4 regions of the Rhodococcus sp. JCM 9793 genome follow, and region 2 is predicted to be linked to each of the others. Evidence: riboswitches for the same ligand, from Rfam matches in the RefSeq annotation. Region 2 holds a riboswitch; each other region holds the start of a gene.
The links. A riboswitch is a leader RNA that binds a small molecule or an ion and turns the genes downstream of it on or off. The one in region 2 is predicted to bind S-adenosylmethionine.
Positions count from the first base shown of each region.

Region 1 (4,895 bases), 2.5 Mb from region 2:
GGCGAACGCGACACCGCTGTTGACGACGAGGCCGGCAAGGAGAATGCCCCATGCGTGACTCATCGCGAGCAGCGCGACGCCGTAGCCTGCGGCGAGGATGACGACACCCAGCAGGAAGGTGAACTTCGGCCCGCGTGCATCGCTCATCCGGCCGCCCACCGGCGAGAGTACGAGCATCATGAGGCCGGCCGGAGCCAGCCAGAGCCCGGCCGCAAGGATCGACTGGCCGAGACCGTACCCGGTCGCCGTCGACAGTTGCAGCACCTGCGGGAAGACGAGCGAGCTCGCGTACATCCCGAACCCGACGAAGATCGACGCGATGTTGGTCAGTAGCACGCGAGGTCGTGCGGTCGTGCGCAGGTCGATCAGTGGATCGGAGGTGCGCAGCTCCCACGTGCCCCACAAGACGAGGACGATGACGGCTGAGACCAGCAGTCCGAGCGTGAGCGGGGAGGACCATCCCCACGAGGATCCCTTCGAGATTCCGAGGATCAAGGAGACGAGGCCGACCGCGAGTCCCGCGGCGCCGATTCCGTCGAAGCGCTGCCCTCCGGCGCCGGCGGGAACGTCGGGGACAACCCTCCAGATCGTGAGTGCGATGAGACCGCTCACGATGGCTGCGGCCCAGAAGAGCACGCGCCAGGAGGAGAACTCGATGAGGGCAGCAGAGATCGGCAGTCCGATCGCGGCACCGGCGCCGAGCGTGGAGCTCACCGTCGCGATGGCCGAAGAAAGCCTCTCCTTCGGCACCACGTCACGCAGCAGCGCTATTCCGAGCGGAACCATGCCGGAGCCGAGGCCTTGCAGTGCGCGACCGAGGATCATGACCTGCAGGGATGGGGCGAGGGCGCAGATGATGGCGCCGATGGTGAGTGGCAGTGCAAGCAGGAGCATCATCCGGCGCTTGCCGAAAAGGTCACCGAGGCGCCCGGAAATCGGCACGGCGACTGCCGCGGCGAGCAACGTTGCCGTGAAGATCCAGGTGGTGTTGTCGGAGGTGGTGTCGAAGATCCCGGGCAGCAGTGCGACGAGCGGTGTGACCATCGTCTGCGTGAACGCGGATGAGATGCCGGCGGACGCGAGTGCGGCGATCACCAGCCCTGGGCGGGCAACGGGTTTGGCCATAGTAGGGGAGTCCTTCCGATGAGCCGTGCAGCTAACCTGCATGCTTCATGCATATGCACTATACATATGTATCTAGCATATGCATAGTGCATATGTATGATGCATGCCCTCTGTTAGGCTTCTCACAGGACATTCAGGCTTCTCATGAGACGAGGAGGATCGCCATGGACCGTCGCATCGGCGATATCGAGTACGAGCAGATGCTGCTGAGTCGTCATACGATCGCGGGGCATCGGCGCGGACGCATGCTCGAGCGCAGTTCATATCTTCTGTTGAGCCGCATCCGGTCCGATGGGCCCCGCTCGATCGGCGAGCTGAGTGAGGCGCTGCGCCTCGACGCGTCGACGCTGCAGCGGCAGACCGCGGCGGCTGTGCGCGACGGACTGCTCGAGCGCGTCGACGACCCTGCCGGCGGCATCGCCCGCAAGTTCGCGCTCACCGATTTCGGCCTGGAAAGTCTCGTTCAGGCCCGTGATCGGTCGGTCGCCGCACTCGAGCGCATCCTCGTCGATTGGACCGACGAGGAGGTCGCAGCCTTCGCTGATGCCCTGCATCGATTCAATGTGGACATCGAGGAATACGCGCAGCTGTCCGTTCACTCGGCAGAGGCCGACTCGGGGTTACGTAGATAGCTCGGGATTACGTAGATAGACCGTCGAGATCGGGCCGGATCGATCGGCCCGATCAGGCCCTCGCCAACCCCATCAGTTCGACGAGCAGTTTCGCGACCGCATCGGCCTCGGTGAGGAAGCCGTCGTGTCCGTCGCGTGACTCGAGGACGCGCAGACCGTCGCAATTGGGCAGACCATCTGCGATCTCCTGCTGCAATCGGATCGGGTAGAGCCGATCGGAATCGACACCCGCGACGATCGTCGGCACACGCGTGCTCCCCAATGCGGCCTCGATGCCACCGCGACCGCGGCCCACGTCGTGCCGGTTCATTGCGTCGCTGAGCACCACATAGGTCCCGGGATCGAATCGGTTGACGAGCTTCGACGCCTGGTGGTCGAGATAGCTCTGCACCGCGTAGCGCCCGTCACTCCACGGATCCTCGTCGTCTTGAGCAAGATTCGCGAACCGTGAGTCGAGTTCTTCCTCGCTGCGGTATGACAGGTGGGCCATGCGGCGGGCAATTCCCAGCCCGGCCTCCGGTCGGCGGCCACTCTCGTAGTAGTCGCCGCCCTGCCAGTCCGGATCTGCCATGATGGCAGCGATCTGGGTGCTCTGGATGCCGATCTGATCGGCGGTGGCACGGGCACCGACTGCGAGGACCAGCGCTGCCCGCACCCGGTTCGGGTGGGTGACGATCCATTCGAGCGACCTCATGCCACCCATCGATCCACCCGTCACCGCGGCCAACGAGTCGATGCCGAGAGCATCGAGAAGGGCGGATTCCGCGGTGATCTGATCGCGGATGGTGATCCGGGGGAATCGCGAACCCCACGGTTTTCCGTCGGGCGCGGTGCTGCCCGGTCCGGTGGTGCCTTGGCATCCGCCGAGGACGTTGGTGGCAACCACGCACCATCGGTCGGTGTCGATCGGGGCGCCGGGGCCGACCATGCCGGACCACCAGCCGGGGGACGGGTGATCCGGTCCGGCGGGCCCGGTGATGTGTGAGTCGCCGGTCAGGGCGTGCTCGACGAGTACGACGTTGTCGCGGGTGGGCGACAGCGCGCCCCACCGCTGCAGAGCGATGGTGACGTCGGGAAGGATGTCGCCGCTCTCGAGGGTGATGTTGCCGATGTCGACTGTGTCGAGCTGTCCGTCTTCCGCGGGGAGTTCGATCCGCCGACGGTTGGTACCTGCTGTCAAGATGCGACCGCCTCGAGGCCGGTGGTGATGGTCATCGCGTCCTACTTGCCATGTCGGAGGGCTGGAGGGGGCGCCGGTGTCGACAGTTCATCAGCATTTCGAACCTCCCAGGAGCCGGCTTGTCGTCGGCGGTGCGCCGACGACCGTGTCCTCACCCGGAGCACCCCACCCTGGCCGGAGGGTTGCCGACCAGCAAGCCGGGGCTTCGCGCTGGCACTCATGACCTCGTCGGAAGTCTAACGGCTGGGTCGGGCGGCTCGATAGGCGGCTCTCGACCTCTCCTCGGCCGGTGTCGGACATGGCGAAAGTTACTGCTCAGTAGCGTTCGAGAGGGCGTGACCAGGGTTGTGTGCGGATCGAATAGCAGTACGCTTGTTCTGTTTGGCTCCGCACCGGACGCGTGCAGAGCCACGCTCGGATACCTGAGCTGAAGGCGGCCGTATTCCTGAAGTGCGGCCGATCGGGGACTCGACTGCCGTCCAAGGAGGACACGAACCGCGTATGTCCAAGATCAAGGTTGAGGGTAAGGTCGTCGAACTCGACGGCGACGAGATGACTCGCATCATCTGGCAGTTCATCAAAGACAAGCTCATCCATCCCTATCTGGATGTCGATCTCGAATACTACGACCTCGGCATCGAGAATCGCGATGCGACCGACGACCAGGTCACCATCGACTCCGCGAACGCCATCAAGAAGCACGGTGTCGGCGTCAAGTGCGCGACCATCACCCCGGACGAAGCGCGCGTCGAGGAATTCGGCCTGAAGAAGATGTGGCGGTCGCCCAACGGCACAATCCGTAACATCCTCGGCGGCACCATCTTCCGGGCCCCCATCATCATCTCCAACGTGCCTCGGTTGGTTCCGGGCTGGACCAAGCCGGTCATCGTCGGCCGTCACGCATTCGGCGACCAGTACCGCGCCACCGACTTCAAGGTCCCCGGGGCCGGCACCGTCACCATCACCTACACTCCGGACGACGGTTCCGAGCCGATCGAGCACGAGGTCTGCAGGATCCCCGAGGACGGCGGCGTCGTCATGGGGATGTACAACTACAAGAAGTCCATCCAGGACTTCGCGCGCGCCTCGCTGTCCTACGGTCTGCAGCGCAATTACCCGGTCTACCTGTCGACCAAGAACACGATCCTCAAGGCCTACGACGGCATGTTCAAGGACGAGTTCCAGCGGATCTACGAGGACGAGTTCAAGGCGGAGTTCGACGCAGCGGGGCTCACCTACGAGCACCGCCTCATCGACGACATGGTGGCGTCGTCCCTCAAATGGGAAGGCGGCTACGTCTGGGCCTGCAAGAACTACGACGGTGATGTCCAGTCCGACACCGTCGCGCAGGGCTACGGCTCGCTCGGCCTCATGACCTCCGTACTGATGACCCCGGACGGCAGGACCGTCGAGGCAGAGGCCGCACACGGCACCGTCACCCGGCACTACCGGCAGCACCAGCAGGGCAAGCCGACGTCGACCAACCCGATCGCGTCGATCTTCGCCTGGACCCGTGGTCTCGAACATCGTGGCAAGCTCGACAGCACCCCCGAGGTCATCGAGTTCGCCCAGGCGCTCGAAGACGTTGTCATCAAGACTGTCGAGGCGGGCATCATGACCAAGGACCTCGCGCTGCTCGTCGGCCCCGAACAGTCGTGGCTGACCACCGAGGAGTTCCTCGGTGCGCTCGACGAAAACCTGCAGAAGGCCCGCGCCTCGCACTGAGATGCGGCCCTAGCGACGACACGGGATGTCCTACCAGGGGCGTCCCGTGTTCTCGGCTCCGGTCATCGCGGTTTTCGGCTCCGGTCATCGTGTCGGATACGGTGTCGGCGTGCCCCTCACCATCACCACAGTGAATGTCAACGGCGTACGCGCAGCGGCCGGCAAGGGCCTGCTGGCCTGGCTCGGGACATCGGCCGCCGACATCGTCTGTCTTCAGGAAGTGCGCGCGAGTG
Region 1 covers NZ_AP043721.1:2,704,690-2,709,584, forward strand. The annotation lists gene ACZ46K_RS14525 (MFS transporter) at 1-1,125, opposite strand, end outside; gene ACZ46K_RS14530 (MarR family winged helix-turn-helix transcriptional regulator) at 1,290-1,757, shown strand; gene metX (homoserine O-acetyltransferase MetX) at 1,810-2,937, opposite strand; SAM riboswitch class IV at 3,048-3,162, opposite strand; gene ACZ46K_RS14540 (NADP-dependent isocitrate dehydrogenase) at 3,439-4,662, shown strand; gene ACZ46K_RS14545 (exodeoxyribonuclease III) at 4,772-4,895, shown strand, end outside.
Region 1: linked by a shared signal. The riboswitch ahead of metX (homoserine O-acetyltransferase MetX) and the one ahead of ACZ46K_RS03065 (ABC transporter substrate-binding protein) in region 2 are both predicted to bind S-adenosylmethionine.

Region 2 (4,895 bases):
AGCCCGATACCCACGGCGATCGCGACGTTGAGAGTGCCGAAGCCGAGAGCGGTGACCAGGGCGAGGGAAAGCAGCAGAGCGGGGATGGACAACAGCACATCGACGATCCGCATGAACACCGCGTCGACGAGGCTCCCCGCTGCACCGGACAGCAGACCGATGAGCGAGCCGATCACGATGGCGATGCCCACCGCAACCAGTGTCGCAGTCAACGACAGTGCAGCGCCGTGCACGACTCGGGTGTAGACGTCTCGGCCGATGTTGTCGGTGCCGAACCAGTGCGCGAGACTCGGCTCCTGCAGTTTGTCTGCGGGCACGCCCTGCAGGGGGTCGCCGGACGCGAAGAAAGCCGGGAACACCGCGAACCCGATAGCGATCAGCAGCACGGCGGCGGAGATCACCACGACCCAGTTGCGAAGCACCGTTCTCACCGCACTACGGAGGGCGAAGGGTTTCGCTGGTCTCGCTACCCGGACCTGGGAACCGGCTCGAATCGGGTCTCGAATCAGTGTGTCAGACATGGATACCCACTTTCGTGTCCTCGTCGATCGCCGGGCCCGTGTCTGCCCGAGCACGTACCGATTCGCCACGCCCCGAGGCACCGCCGGCACCGCGTCTTCCATCGACGATCCGCGGATCGATCAGTGGGTAGCACAGGTCCACAACGAGGTTGACGATCACGAACACGACCGAACCGAACACCACGATGCCCAGCACCACCGGAATGTCCTGTGCCATAACGGACATCTGGGTCAAGCGCCCGAGACCTGCACGGGAGAAGACCGTCTCCACGACAACCGATCCTGCGATCAGATTGCCGACGATCACACCGGCAATCGTGAAGGCCGGGATACTGGACAACCGCAGAGCGTGTCGCGTCTGGACGCGCCACCTCGATGCACCCTTCGCCCTGGCAGCCTCGATGTAGGGCTGACGCGCTGTGGTCTGCAGGCTCACCGCAAGCACCTGCGCGATGACTGCGCCCGTGGGGAGCGCCAGTGTGATCGCGGGGAGCAGCAGGTGTCCGATGCCGCCTTCACCGAACGCGGGGAACAGCTTCAACCGGAACGAGAACAACTGGAGCAGAATAAGTCCCACCCAGAATGTGGGCACAGCGACACCCAATGGAGGCAACGAGAACAAGACGTTCCGCAACCAGCCGATACGCGTGTACGTGGCGAAAAAAGCGACGACGGTACCGAAGGCCACCGCCAGTACCAGCGCGAACGATGCGAGGGCAAAGGTACTCGGCAACGCGTCGGCGATCGCCTCCGTCACCGGCCTGCCGGTGGAGATCGAGATTCCGAAATCACCGCGGACCGCATTGCTCAGAGCATTCCAGTACTGAACCCACACCGGCTGATCCAGGCCGTAGCGCGCCTGCAGCTGCTCGATTGCGGCAGCGTCGACCGGTGTTCCGTTGTCGGAGCCGGCCACCATGCTCACCGGATCGGACGGTAGGAGGAACAGAACGCCGAACGAGACGGTGAAGGCGGCCCACAGGACGCCGACGGCCTGGAGGAAGCGGGAAGCGAGGTAGCTCATCATGTCTACTCGCTGAGCCAGGTGTCGAAGAACTGCAGGCGTGCCGACGCTTCGAACAACAGGTCTTGTACCTTCGGTCCGGCACCGATCGCCTGCGACAACTCCACCGTCGGAATGAACAGGGCGTTGTCGATCACGAGTTGCTGAGCCTCCCCGATGTAGCCGTTCCGTGCCGCCGGGTCGGTCGTCGTGAGCTGCGCCGTGAGTACGTCGTCGAGTTCCGGAATCGGACCACGCTGGTTGAGGTTCCGGCCCTCCGTACCGAACGCTGTGCGCAAAATGTCGCCATCGGCTCGAGTGCTGTTGTAGTAGGTGGTGTCGTAGTCTCCGGAAGTCTGGCGGGCAGTGGTCTCGGGTGTCGACACAAGATCGAGTTGCAGGTCGACACCGACCTCCCGCAGTTGCTGCTGGACGAGTTCGAGAATCGCCTGGTTCCCCGCGAACACCGAGCTGAACAGCACCGAGAAGCTCAACCGCTGGCCGTCTTTGACGCGGATGCCGTCGTCGCCCGGCACCCATCCGGCGTCGTCGAGGATCTTCGTCGCAGCGTCGGGGTCGTACGTGACCTCGTCCACCGCGACGTACCCGGGTGTCACCGAGGCGAGGGCGCTCGTCGCAGGCTCGAAGTCGGGACCGAGAACCGTGTCGACGAGCTCGGTGCGGTTGATCGCAGGGATCAGCGCACTGCGGACGGCGGGATCGGAGAGTACGCCGCGGCTCACGTTGGGCTGGAACCCGAACGGGAGGCCAGGGTTCGGCGTGGTGAGAATGCGGCCACCGACCCCTTCGATCTGCGCGGCATCCTGCGGAAGGGCATCGGAGACCGCGTCGAGCTGATCGGAGGCAAGAGAGCCTGTGCGAACACCGGATTCGGGAACGATCGTGAATTCGATGCGGTCGAGGTACGCCTCACCGTCGTGCGCGAAGACGTCCGATCCCCAGGCGTACCCGGCACGCTTGACCAGGGTTGCCGACCGGTCCTGCTGGTAGTCCTCATACGTGAACGGTCCCGTGCCGGAGAGTTCGCCTGCACACCGTTCCTCGGCGCTCTTCGCGACGTCCTCTGCGGAGAGAAACCCGAGTTGATGAGTCGAGGTGGCCTGGAGGAACGGCGCGTTGGGCGCCGAGAAATCGACGCTGGCCGTGTGCTCGTCGATCACGGTGGTGCCGGTGTAACCGGCGAGGTATCCGGTGGCCTGCGGAGCCTTGACTCCGCCGAGAGTGTTCACAATGGAATCGAAGTTGCTCTGCACCGATTCTGCGGTGAAAGGTGTTCCGTTGCTGAAGGTCACGCCTTCCTTCAGGTGGAAGGTGAACTGTGTGGAGTCCTCGTTGACGTCCCAGCTCTCGGCGAGCCACGGCGTGATCTCACCGGTCTCGGGGTCCTGATCTGTGAGTGAGTCGACAACCTGACGAGCGACGTAGATGGTCTGGTTGCTGCCGGCCTGCGCGGGATCTGCGCACGTGGGGGCCTGCGACAGGCCGTACCTGAGCGTGCCCCCGGCCTGCGGGGTACCACCACCCGGCGCGGCGGCCGACTCGGATCCGCACGCGGACAAACCGACGACCAGCACCGCAGCGACACCCACCACCGGAATCACACGACGGGATGCATGAATGAACGAGAAGGACACCTGAACTCCGTGGTCTCTACATGACAGCGATCTCTACATGACAGCGGCAGCATCGAACCGAAGCGATGCGGCCGGATGAGAATTGGACGGGTCGACCGTCGACAGATGTCGGCACTGTGCCGGCACAGGTCGATATGCAGGCACGACCACGTCACCACGACATCTTCGTGTGTCATGAACAGTCCTCCATCGTTCCCGGCGGTAGCACCCTCACCCACGAGGTAGGGGGGTTGCTGCGACGTCGTCGAGCCAGGTCTCTCGGTCGCTCTGGATGGTCGTTGTCGATGCTAGACATTCCCGGCCCCCGGATGAACCGTTCCCCTCACGGTGATTGAAAGTCTTATGAGGCTGCAGCAGTAGCCACTATCGTCACCGAATCCGCGACTGTGCATCCGCCCCCCCCGCGAGGCCGATTCATGACCGTTCGAACCGAATCCACACTCGACACCGCCACATCGGCCCAGATCCTGTTCGAGCCCCTCGCACTGCGCGAGGTGACCTTCGGTAATCGAGCGCACCGAAGTCGGCGGCACGCACCTAGGGTTCGGTGCGGTGGTCGCCGAGGCCACCGCCGTCACACCGGGCGGGCGGATCAGTCCGCAGGACACCGGGCTGTGGAACGACGAGCAGACTCGCGCATGGTCTCGCATCGTCGACTTCGTTCACGAGCGCGGCACCCGCGCCGGCATTCAGCTCACTCACGCGGGACGCAAAGCATCGATCCACCGCCCCTGGGATACCGAGCAGGGCAGCATCTCTCCGTCCGAGGGCGGTTGGCCCGGCGTCGCCCCCGACTCTTCAGCGTTTCCAGGGCTCGCGGAGCCGAACGGACTCACGTCCGGGGAGATCGGGGACATCGACGATGCATTCGGCTACTCCGCCCGCCGGGCCGACCGCGGCGGATTCGATCTGCTCGAACTCCAGGCCGCGCAACGCACCGCACCGGTCACCTCGTCGGCTTCGCGGTGAAGCGCTTCCGGGTCGGTCACCTGAGTAGCGCCGTATGTACCTGCCCGAGTCGGGCTATCGGTGGTCTCCGCGACCCATCCTGCACGACCGTGCGACGCAAAACCTGCGCTGGCAAGCTGATTCGCCAGGTGGAACGGCTCGGCATGGATCGCGCCCACGGCGGGGACCGATCCGATTGTCTCGGTGAAAGCGGCCGCGAATGCCACGACCTCCACGGGGTCGAGACGACCTGTGATCATGGGGTGGTCACCTCGAGTTGCCGGGTCGGCGAATGTCGCGATCGCGAATCCGGCCCGCTCGACGCGACGAACGAGATCGATGATCGACGGGCCGGCGGTGTTGAATCTCCTTCCGCAACACGGGAGCCACCTCCGCCTGGAAAAGCTCGAGGCTCGCGCGCTGCTCCGCTGCAGTCAGCCCACCTCGGTCGGCTGTCACGTGCATGACTTCATGTCCGAGACGCTCGTGATAGCGGAGCACCTTGTCGATCACTTGCTGCGGGCCGCCGACGAGCGCGGAACTGCGTTCGACAAAGTCCTCGACACTCTCGAAGACCACCGGCAGCCCCGAGCCCCGCGCGAACTGCTGCCGCTGCTCGAACAACGGCCGGAACCGCTCGACTGCTTCCTGTGACGTCGGCGCGACGTACAGTCCCGCCGTGCCCGCTCCCACCCGTGCATCCGAGGGGTCGTGCCCGTATGCCGCCCATCTGTCGCGGTAGTACTCGATCAGTTCGGCGTATGGCTC
Region 2 covers NZ_AP043721.1:197,880-202,774, forward strand. The annotation lists gene ACZ46K_RS03055 (ABC transporter permease subunit) at 1-521, opposite strand, end outside; gene ACZ46K_RS03060 (ABC transporter permease subunit) at 514-1,548, opposite strand; gene ACZ46K_RS03065 (ABC transporter substrate-binding protein) at 1,551-3,179, opposite strand; SAM riboswitch class I at 3,363-3,457, opposite strand; gene ACZ46K_RS03070 (oxidoreductase) at 3,732-4,148, shown strand; gene ACZ46K_RS03075 (LLM class flavin-dependent oxidoreductase) at 4,052-4,471, opposite strand; gene ACZ46K_RS03080 (LLM class flavin-dependent oxidoreductase) at 4,395-4,895, opposite strand, start outside.

Region 3 (4,895 bases), 240 kb from region 2:
CACCAGACGAGCAGAGCGACACCGGCGCCGATCGACATGATCGGAAGTCCCGCGAGGAGGATCGACGTCACGCCGAAGACGGGAACCCAACGGGCTCCGCGGGGTGGGTCCTCGGACGGCCACTGGGGTTCGGCCTTTCCCGTCTTCTGCGCGGGTGAACCGGCCCAGTGCTGACTCGCCTTGACCCGGCCGAACACCGCGGAGCCGGCCTCGACCTCGGCGTTCTTGCCGACGCGTGAACCAGGGGCGAGGAACGAGCGCGCACCGATCGACGCACCCGCCCCGATCCGGATACTCCCGATGTGGACGATGTCACCGTCCACCCAGTACCCCGACAGGTCCACTTCGGGTTCGATCGAGCAGCCGTCGCCGAGTTCGAGCATGCCGGTGACCGGGGGGAGGGTGTGCAGGTCGACACCATGACCGATCTTCGCCCCCAGCGCCCGCGCATACTGACGCATCCAGGGCGCTCCTGACAGATTGGTCGCACCGGACGCCTCCGACAGTCGCTGCGCTGTCCACAGACGTAGGTGGATCGAGCCGCCGCGGGGATAGCTGCCCGGTGTCAGCCCGCGGAGGAGGATCCGGGCGCCCAGGACCGCGGTGCTCATCCGGCCGAGCGGAGTAAGGAACACGACGATGCCGACGGCGACCCACCACCATGACAGAGTCGCGGTCCACGGCACATCGGTGACGAGCGCGATGACGTTGTTCAGGATCGCGAGCCACGTGATCCATTGGAGACCGGTCAACGTCGTCAGAGGCACGGTCGCGGCGAGCTGGAGGAACTGCGCCCATCGGGAGACCGGGGCGACCTCGCGTGGGGCTGCGGTCGCGGTGGGGGCCAGTTCGTCGAGGTAGACCGCGAGAGACCCGAGCCGGGGACGGTCGTAGAGCTCCGCGACCGTCATCTCGGGGTACCGCTCACGCAGTGCTGTGACGAGCTGTGCGGCAGAGAGGGAACCGCCGCCGAGTTCGAAGAAGTCGTCGTCGAGCCCCTCGATGTGGGCGCCGAGCAGTGACGACCACAGTCCCGCGACCCATTCCGCCGTCGGGGGCAGCCCGAGCGCTTCGACCGAGTCGGCGTCGGCGCCGGGCAGCGGCCACGGCAGTGCGTTGCGATCGACCTTCCCGGACGTGCGCGTGGGCAGCTCGTCGACGAGAGCGAGACGTGGCACGAGTGCAGCAGGAAGCTGCTCGGACAGCAGGTCGTGTGCCGACGCGACGTCGAAGTCGGGATCGGTAGAGGCGATGTAGCCGACGAGAATCGAGCTCCCGGCGGCGGTCTTGCGGACCGCGCACGCACCCCCGGCGACACCGGGCAGATTCTGCAGTGCGTTGTCGACCTCGCCGAGCTCGATGCGGCGCCCGCCGATCTTGACCTGGTCGTCGGCGCGGCCTTGGAAGAGGAGTCCGGCACTGTCGAGCACGACGAGGTCGCCGCTGCGGTAGGCGCGGTCCCAGCCGAGGGTCGGCATGGGCGCATATTTCTCGGCGTCCTTCGCCGGATCCAGGTAGCGGGCAAGCCCGACACCACCGATCACGAGCTCGCCGGTCTGCCCTTCGGCGACGGGATTGCCCTCGGCGTCGACGACCGCAAGATCCCAGCCGTCGAGTGGGAGGCCGATGCGGATGGGGCCGGTGCCGTCCATGATGGCTGCGCACGCGACCACGGTCGCTTCGGTGGGGCCGTAGGTGTTCCACACTTCGCGGCCGGGCACGGCGAGACGCTCGGCGAGGTCGGGCGGGCATGCTTCACCGCCGAAGATGAGCAGGCGCACCGCTTCGAGGGCTTCGCCGGGCCACATCGCCGCGAGGGTCGGGACCGTGGAGACGACGTTGATGTTGCGGGAGACCAGCCACGGGCCGAGATCCATTCCGGAGCGCACCAGCGAACGCGGCGCCGGAACGAGGCACGCGCCGTGCCGCCAGGCCAGCCACATCTCTTCGCACGACGCGTCGAAGGCGACGGACAGGCCGGCGAGCACCCGGTCGCGGGGGCCGAGCGGTTCGTCCTGGCAGAACAGGTTCGCTTCGGCGTCGACGAAGGCTGCGGCGTTGCGGTGTGTGACGGCGACGCCCTTCGGGGTGCCGGTGGAACCGGAGGTGAAGATGATCCACGCGTCGTCGTCGAGGGCAGGCTCGCGTACCTCCGGTTCGTCGGCCGGTGGTGCGGTGCCGGGACCGATCCCCGCATCGGTGACGATCGCGGTGACTTTCGCCTCGGAGAAGACCAGCTCGGCGCGTTCGTCCGGATCGTCGGCGTCCACAGGGACGTAGGCCGCGCCCGCCGCGAGTACGGACAGGATGGTGACGTAGAGGTTCCTGGACCCGGACGACATGCGCACCCCGACGCGATCGCCGGCGCCCACACCTGCCTCCGCGAGTCCACGGGCTCCCGCGACCACCAGGTCGAGGAGTTCGGAGTATTCGAGCATCGTCGTGCCGTCGTCGATCGCGGGAGCGTGCGGGTGCGCTTCGGCGGTGGCGCGCAGTACGTCGACGAGTGTGCGCGGCGCGGGTGCATGCGATCCGCGCAGAAAGATCTCCGGTACGAGCGACGTGTCGTCGGCTGCGGGTGGGGGTTGAGCAGACAATCCGCTGTCCTTCTACTCGATTGGGCGATCCGGTTTATCTCACGTGAAGGTGGACAGCAGATGAACTTTCGGTGCGTCCGAAATCGGAGATCGTGCGGTGCTGCATCACGCAACAGAGCAAAGCACGACGGCGGCTCCTTTGCAGGTCAGAAGGAGAAATTTGCGTCTGCTCGAGATCGGTGCTCCGGCCTCGATCGGGGCATCGACTTGACACGAAGTGTGCCCGGTGTCATTGTCTTCGACAGGTCATGAGTACCAGCGTCAAGCCCCGGCTCGCTGGTCGGCAACCCTCCACCGCGGTGGGGTGCTCCGGGTGACGACCTGGCTGACGTTCCGAACCTGGGCGCAGCAAGCGCGGACTCCGCCGGCGAACGATTCGCCTCAGTTGTGGCGATCACCGACGGGTCCCTGATATACGAGGGAAATTCGTCATGACTGTTGCCACCGCCACCTGTATCGCTCCCTTTGCTCGCGTGTCGGGCTGTGACGTGCAGGTTCCTCTCGTACAGGGCGGCACCTGCTCCTACGCGAACTTCGATTATGCGGCCAGCGCACCGGCTCTGGCGAGTGTGACGGACCGGATTTCCGAACTGTTGCCGTTCTACGCCAGCGTGCATCGCGGCGCGGGCTATGCATCGCGTATCAGCACCACGAGCTACGAGGACTCTCGCGAGTCGGTCTCCCGGTTCGTCGGTGCCGATGAGGATCAGGTCGTGGTCTTCACCCGGAACACCACGGATTCGATCAATCTGCTCGCCGGTGCGGTCCCCGGTGATGTCGTGGTCCTCGACATCGAGCATCACGCGAACCTGTTGCCGTGGAAGAACACTCGTGTGGTCGAAGCTGCCGACTCGGTTTCGGAGACCGTGTGGCGGATCGCCGTCGAGCTCGAACGTGCACCGGCGGCACTGCTCGCCGTGACCGGAGCCTCCAATGTCACCGGCGAGGTTCTGCCGATCGCCGAACTCGCCGACCTCGCCCACGCGTGCGGTGCGCGGATCTTCGTCGACGGTGCCCAGCTGGTCCCGCATCGCCGCGTCGATCTCGCGGAGCTCGGTGTCGACTATCTCGCGTTCTCGGGCCACAAGTTGTACGCGCCGTTCGGTGCCGGTGTGCTCGTCGGGCGTCGTGACTGGCTCGATGAGGCGGAGCCGTATCTTGCCGGTGGTGGTGCGGTGCGTGAGGTCTCCCTCGATCACACCGAGTGGGCGTGCGCCCCTGCCCGTCACGAGGCCGGGTCCCCGAACGTGCTGGGGGTCGCGGCGATCGCTGCCGCGTGCGACACCCTCGCGTCGCACGACGCCGAGGCCGCGGCACGTCACGAGGAACTGTTGTGCGCGCAACTCGTCGACGGCCTGCGTGACATCCATGGCGTGGAAATTCTTCGCCTGTGGGATGATTCGGCGGACTGCGTCGGTATCGTCACCTTCGGCATCGACGGCTTCGAGCCCGGTGAGATCGCTGCGTACCTTTCGGCCGAACACGGCATCGGGGTTCGCGACGGCCGCTTCTGCGCCCACCCGTTGCTCGCCCGAGTCGGCCTTCCCGGCGGTGCGGTGCGCGCATCCCTGGGCCTGGGAAGTTCCTCTGCGGACGTCGATCGTCTGCTTGCGGCCCTTCGGCAGCTGGTTGCGGATGGGTCGTCGTGGTCCTATTCCAAGGCCGATGGAGCGTGGGGCCCGTCGCCGGAGACCCGGCCCGGTCTCACGCCGTCGGGCGACGGTGCGGCGGAATGCGTCTGATGATCGCGCTCGCGATCGACAATTCCCCACAGGATCAGTAGGATTTCCGGCATGGCAGTGTGGAGTTCGACAGAGGCAGCGGTGCAGTGGTGCCGTCGCCACGTCGATCTGTGCCGCACGGCCTCCTGTATCTGTTCGGACTGACGAGGTTCCCGCTCCCATTTTTCGATGCCTTATCAGGCATATCGAGAGGAATTCTCATGTCCTACAGCAACTTTCCTTCGGGCAGATCCCTGCGTGTCGCGGTCGAGTTCGTGGAGGGATCCGGCCCTGACGTCTGGGCCGATCTCACCGTCGATCGTGACGGCGGAGGGTCGCTCGACCTCAGTGCCGCTCCGCCTACCGTCGTGCGGGTACGCGCAGTCGATCTGCGGGAAGCGCGCAAGATCCGCGATCGGGTACGAGCCGATGCCGTCGCGGAAGTGCGCGATCCCGACACTCTCACCGTGCTGGTCGACCTCGAAGTGATCGTCGACGTCGAAGTGCGTGTGGCTCGTCGCCGCGCACAGGACGCGTGGCGCAGGGACGGTGGGGGAGCGGCCGGCCTCTCCTATGT
Region 3 covers NZ_AP043721.1:6,077,329-6,082,223, reverse strand. The annotation lists gene ACZ46K_RS30345 (Pls/PosA family non-ribosomal peptide synthetase) at 1-2,597, opposite strand, end outside; SAM riboswitch class IV at 2,842-2,958, shown strand; gene ACZ46K_RS30340 (aminotransferase class V-fold PLP-dependent enzyme) at 3,029-4,339, shown strand; gene ACZ46K_RS30335 (putative leader peptide) at 4,391-4,483, shown strand; gene ACZ46K_RS30330 (hypothetical protein) at 4,540-4,895, shown strand, end outside.
Region 3: linked by a shared signal. The riboswitch ahead of ACZ46K_RS30340 (aminotransferase class V-fold PLP-dependent enzyme) and the one ahead of ACZ46K_RS03065 (ABC transporter substrate-binding protein) in region 2 are both predicted to bind S-adenosylmethionine.

Region 4 (4,895 bases), 2.4 Mb from region 2:
CGGTGGTGTGCGGGTGATGCCGAGATTCCCGTCACCCCTCGCCAAGGCCTTGGCAGCCGGGTAACTCAGGAAACCCGCAGCGCGGGCCGGTCGGGGTGTTCGAAACGCACGACGATGTCGGCACCGGGCGAGGCGTCGGCGGAATGCGCGAGTAGTGGCGCGATCGTCCAACGATGGTCGGAGGGGGTTCGCCGCTCGAGCGCACCCTTGGACATTCTCAGATCGACGGTCGTATCGAACGTGAGACCGCGGCCGAGGAGCATCGGGCCGGCCACGATGATCACGTGATCGTCTGCGGCGTCGATCCGGCGGGCTCGGGCCGAGCGGTCGGTGGTCTCGTCCCACAGTCGCGGAAGAAAACGATGCCGCTCCTTCAACGACGACACCACCTCGCGGTCCAGCGCGTCGTAGTCGAACCAGCTCGACCGGTAACTCTGCTCGTCGGTGCGCCCGTGTTCGAGACGGAGCGATGCCGGTCGCACGAAATCGTGCAGTGCTACCGCGTGCGCGGGACGGCCCGCGGTGCGCAGGGTATCGACCACCCGCTTTGCCAGATCCATGGGGTCAGCGGCGTCGGCGGCCGAAATGGCCATGACGACCCGGCCCGGTCGTGCGCATGCCCGCTCGGCGAGCAGTTCGGCAAGTGCGGCCGGAGAGATCGGTGTGAACGACGCCATCCGATCAGAGTAGGCATCGAGTGCTCGTAAGAACCGGAAGGCCTCGAACGGACCCTTCACACGGATTCGGGAGTCCTATCGGTCACTGCAGCATGCTCCGGGAGCGGTGTCGCGACCGAGCGCTTGGGCTGTGTCCGAACGTGGGTGACGTAGAGGGCAAGACCCACGAACACGACACCGCCGACCAGATTGCCCAGAACCGTCGGGATTTCGTTCCAGATCAGGTAGTCACCGAGGGTGAAGTCTCCACCCAGCAGCAGACCGGACGGGAACAGGAACATGTTGACGACCGAGTGTTCGAATCCCATGTAGAAGAACAACATGACGGGCATCCACATGACGAGAACCTTGCCCGGCACACTCTTCGACATCATCGCTGCCACAACACCGGTGGACACCATCCAGTTGCACAGCATTCCACGGAAGAACAGGGTCGCCATGCCGGCAGCGCCGTGCTCGGCATACCCGAGCGTGCGGGCCTCACCGATCTCGCCGAGACGCTCACCGACCGCGTCCGGCGGGATCGAGTAGCCGTAGGTGAGGATGAATGTGATCAGCACGGCCACTGTGACGGCTCCGAGGAAGTTACCGACGAAGACCAGTCCCCAGTTCCGGAGCATCGACCCGATCGTCACCCCCGGACGTTTGTCCAGATAGGCGATGGGGACCATCGTGAACACGCCGGTGAGTAGATCGAACCCCAGCAGGTAGAGCAGACAGAATCCGACCGGGAAGAGAATCGCTCCGAGGAGCGCGTTGCCGGTCTGCACGGTGACGGTGATCGCGAACGCCGCTCCGAGCGTGAGGATGGCACCGGCCATGTACGCCCTGATCAGGGTGTCGCGGGTGGACATGAGGACCTTGCTCTGGCCGGCGTCGACCATCGCGCGGGCCAACTCGGCGGGTGGAACGTAGGACACAGCAACCTCCTGGTGAGAACAATGCCCGATCAGTGTCAGCAGTGCCCGTCACCAGTGTGTTGCGGGGCAATAAGGATGCGTTGCGTTCTCTTCCGAGCGGGGCCGCTCGGGTTGTGAGATCTCTCGATCATGTATATTGGCGGTGCTTCACGAGATGCCGTCGCCAAGCTCCGACTTGACGGCACGCCAACCCCACGCTCGCGGGTGGCTCGGATGACGAAGCGGCTCGCGGCCGACCGGCCCGGGCACGAGCGCCCCGCCCCGGGGCCGACCCGGAGGAATAACCATGACCGACCGTATCCACAGTACCGATCGCGCAGACGCCCACGAGTGCTCCTCGTTCGGCGACGGTCACCACGTCCATTTCATCCGCGCCCGTAAGGCCTTCGGCGATTCCGACCTCAGTGTCGGTGCGCTCGTGTGCGTGCTGGACGATACTCACGTCGAATTGTCCTGGGACGGAATACGGCTCGTATTCCGGCATCATGACGCCGCCGCGATCGCCCGGGTGGTCCACGCGGGTGGGGAGATCGGGACCTGGGTTCCGCAGTGGCGGGTGCTGATTCTGCCGGGTTCCGATCCCCATGTGCCCGCGACCTTCACTCTCGCCGCTCCTGATCACTGGACGGATTGCGTATCGGGACGTGTCCCGGCGCTGACGTACGTGCCCGGACGGTGAGGATTCGGATCAGTTCTGTTCGGCCTCATTCCAGAACGAGGGAAGCTCCACCGCCAGACGCTCTTTCGCCTGCATCGGTAGTGAATGGGTGGTCTCGGGGAAGACGTCGACCGTCGCGCGCGGAAGCGTTCGTGCCCGCTGCGCGGCGGTGTCGCCGCCGGCGAGTGAATCCCGTTCCGCGATGGCGACATAGGTGGGCATGGTGAGAGAGTCCATCTCGTCGTCGTTGAGGGGCGAGGGCGTCGGCAGTGCTGCCGAATAGTGCTCCGAGCCCGCAGCGATCATCTTTGCCATGTCGTCGTTCGGATCGAACTCGGCCCCGCCGACCTTGCCGAGGGCGGTGTTGCGCCAGGCCTCCGGCAGGAGCGGCAGGCTCGACACCATCGTCCACGCCATCATGCGAGCGGACGGATACGCGAAGGTGAAGACGGGTTCGAGGAGCGTCAGCGATCGGACGCGATCGGGGAATCGCCGTGCGTATGTCGCTGCAATCGCGCCGCCGAACGAATGGCCGACGATGTGGACGGGTTCGGCGGCGAGTTCGTCGAGTGCGTCGTCGATCCAGGTCGCCTGGTCACCGAAGGAGGTCAGCGGAACGCTCTGCACCGACAGTCCGGCATCACCGAGCGAGTCGAAGGCGAGAACGCGTCGGTGTGGCAGGAAGTCGGTGAGATTTTCGGTCCACATCGGGACACCCGACGACCGGCCTGGTACCAGGACGACCGGAGCGGAGTCCTCGGTTTCCGGTGAACTCCACTCGTAGACACGAACCGAGCCGAAACGGGTCGTGACGTCGAGGGTTGCCGTAGGGGAGGGGAGCGCAGACATTGCCTGTTCATACGCCTCGACGTAGGTGCGGCGACCCTCCGCATCGCGGAAGTGCCCGACCTTCTGAGCTCCGAAGAAGAACTGCTGCACACTTATTGCGCCCACTGTGGCAAGCGCGGCAATCACGACAAACCCGCTACGGCGAAGCCATCGGTGACGGAGCAATCGGTGGTGAAGGCGGGTGGGTGGTGGATGGTCGAGCCGGGCGTATGTGCCTACGGTGTGCTCACTCACGTCTCTTCTCCTCGATGTCGGCGATCCGAACTGTTTGCAGTATAGAAATATTGTAAAATCCTGTCATGCCTAAATTGGTCGACCATGCCGAGCGCCGCAGAGAGCTCGTGTGGGCTCTGTGGGCTGTGATCCACGAACGAGGTATCGACGGGGTGACTTTTCAGGCGGTGGCGGTCGAGGCCGGCGTCTCGATCGGCAGGATCCAGCACTACTTCGAATCGAAACAACATCTGATCCGGTCCGGAGCGCAGGAGATGGTCGCCGGTGCTGAGAAGAGCTATCGCGAACTGGGATCGTCCGGCGATCCGAAAGCAGCCCTCGCGACGTTGCTCATCCAGCCTGTCCCCACCGATGCATCGTCGCGTGTCGGTGTGTCGGTCTGGTACGCCTACCTCGCGAAGACGACGAACGATCCGTGGATCAGGTCGTTCCTTGCCGAGGCGTCGCGGGGGACCGTCGGCGAGGCCGAGCGACTTCTTCGTCGCGCCGGCCTGTCCGAGGTCGAGGCACACGACGAGGCCATGAGGTTGGTGGCACTCAGCAACGGTGCGACGCAATCCGTGCTGGTTGCGGGGATGGATGCCGATGGAGCGGTCGATCTCGTCACCCGCGAGATCGACCGCAGCGTGAAGGCGTTCACCGTCTGCGCGGCGGACACGGGGCTCGCTCGATCGCCAGACCGCACGGATGCGATCCCGTCGCCGGCTGGATCGAGCGGTGCGCGAAAGTCGTGACGGGATGCCGGGTCCGTCGGCCTATGTCGGTGGGGAGGGTCACCATGGCCTCATGGGAAACACACATCACGCATTCGACTACATCGAACTCGGCGCTACCGACCTCCGCGCGTCACGCACCTTCTACGAATCCGCCTTCGGCTGGAACTTCAACGACTACGGGCCTGAATACGCCGGCATTCGCGCAGTCGAGGGTGACGGAGAGGTCGGCGGACTGACGACTCTGCGCGCACCGGGCACAGCCGGACCTCTGGTCTTGCTGTACTCCAGCGATCTCGACGCCTCCGTCGGCGCGGTCGAACGTGCCGGAGGCAGAATCTCGTCAGGACCGTACGACTTTCCCGGCGGGCGCCGGTTCACCTTCCTCGATCCGAGTGGTAACGAACTGGGCGTGTGGTCCGACGCGTGAATCCTCTCGGCCATCGATCGTCGGGGACAGCCGTCGGGCAAGTGGGGTGGGTCAGACCGCGGCGTCGACCCACCGCGCAACTCCGGCCTGCGCGAGTTGCGGAATCTGCTCGGCTGCCCACGGGCTGATGAGCCACGGAACGGTCGCCGCAGTCTGCATATCCGTCCACGACACCCACGACCACTCCATCACCTCGGATGGTTCGGGGTCGAGGCCGGATGCGGCGCGGGCGCAGAACACTGGGCAGACCTCGTTCTCGACGGTTCCGTCCGCTGCCGTCGCGCGATACCGGAAATGCGGCAACACGCACGTGACATCGTCGACGACGAGGCCCAACTCCTGCTCGAGGCGCCGACGCACCGCGTCCTCGAGGGATTCGTCCGGCCCGGGATGACCACAGCACGCGTTCGTCCA
Region 4 covers NZ_AP043721.1:3,896,468-3,901,362, reverse strand. The annotation lists gene ACZ46K_RS20125 (winged helix DNA-binding domain-containing protein) at 1-64, shown strand, start outside; gene ACZ46K_RS20120 (hypothetical protein) at 66-677, opposite strand; gene ACZ46K_RS20115 (formate/nitrite transporter family protein) at 734-1,597, opposite strand; SAM riboswitch class IV at 1,743-1,855, shown strand; gene ACZ46K_RS20110 (hypothetical protein) at 1,884-2,276, shown strand; gene ACZ46K_RS20105 (alpha/beta fold hydrolase) at 2,286-3,338, opposite strand; gene ACZ46K_RS20100 (TetR/AcrR family transcriptional regulator) at 3,404-4,072, shown strand; gene ACZ46K_RS20095 (VOC family protein) at 4,125-4,481, shown strand; gene idi (isopentenyl-diphosphate Delta-isomerase) at 4,533-4,895, opposite strand, start outside.
Region 4: linked by a shared signal. The riboswitch ahead of ACZ46K_RS20110 (hypothetical protein) and the one ahead of ACZ46K_RS03065 (ABC transporter substrate-binding protein) in region 2 are both predicted to bind S-adenosylmethionine.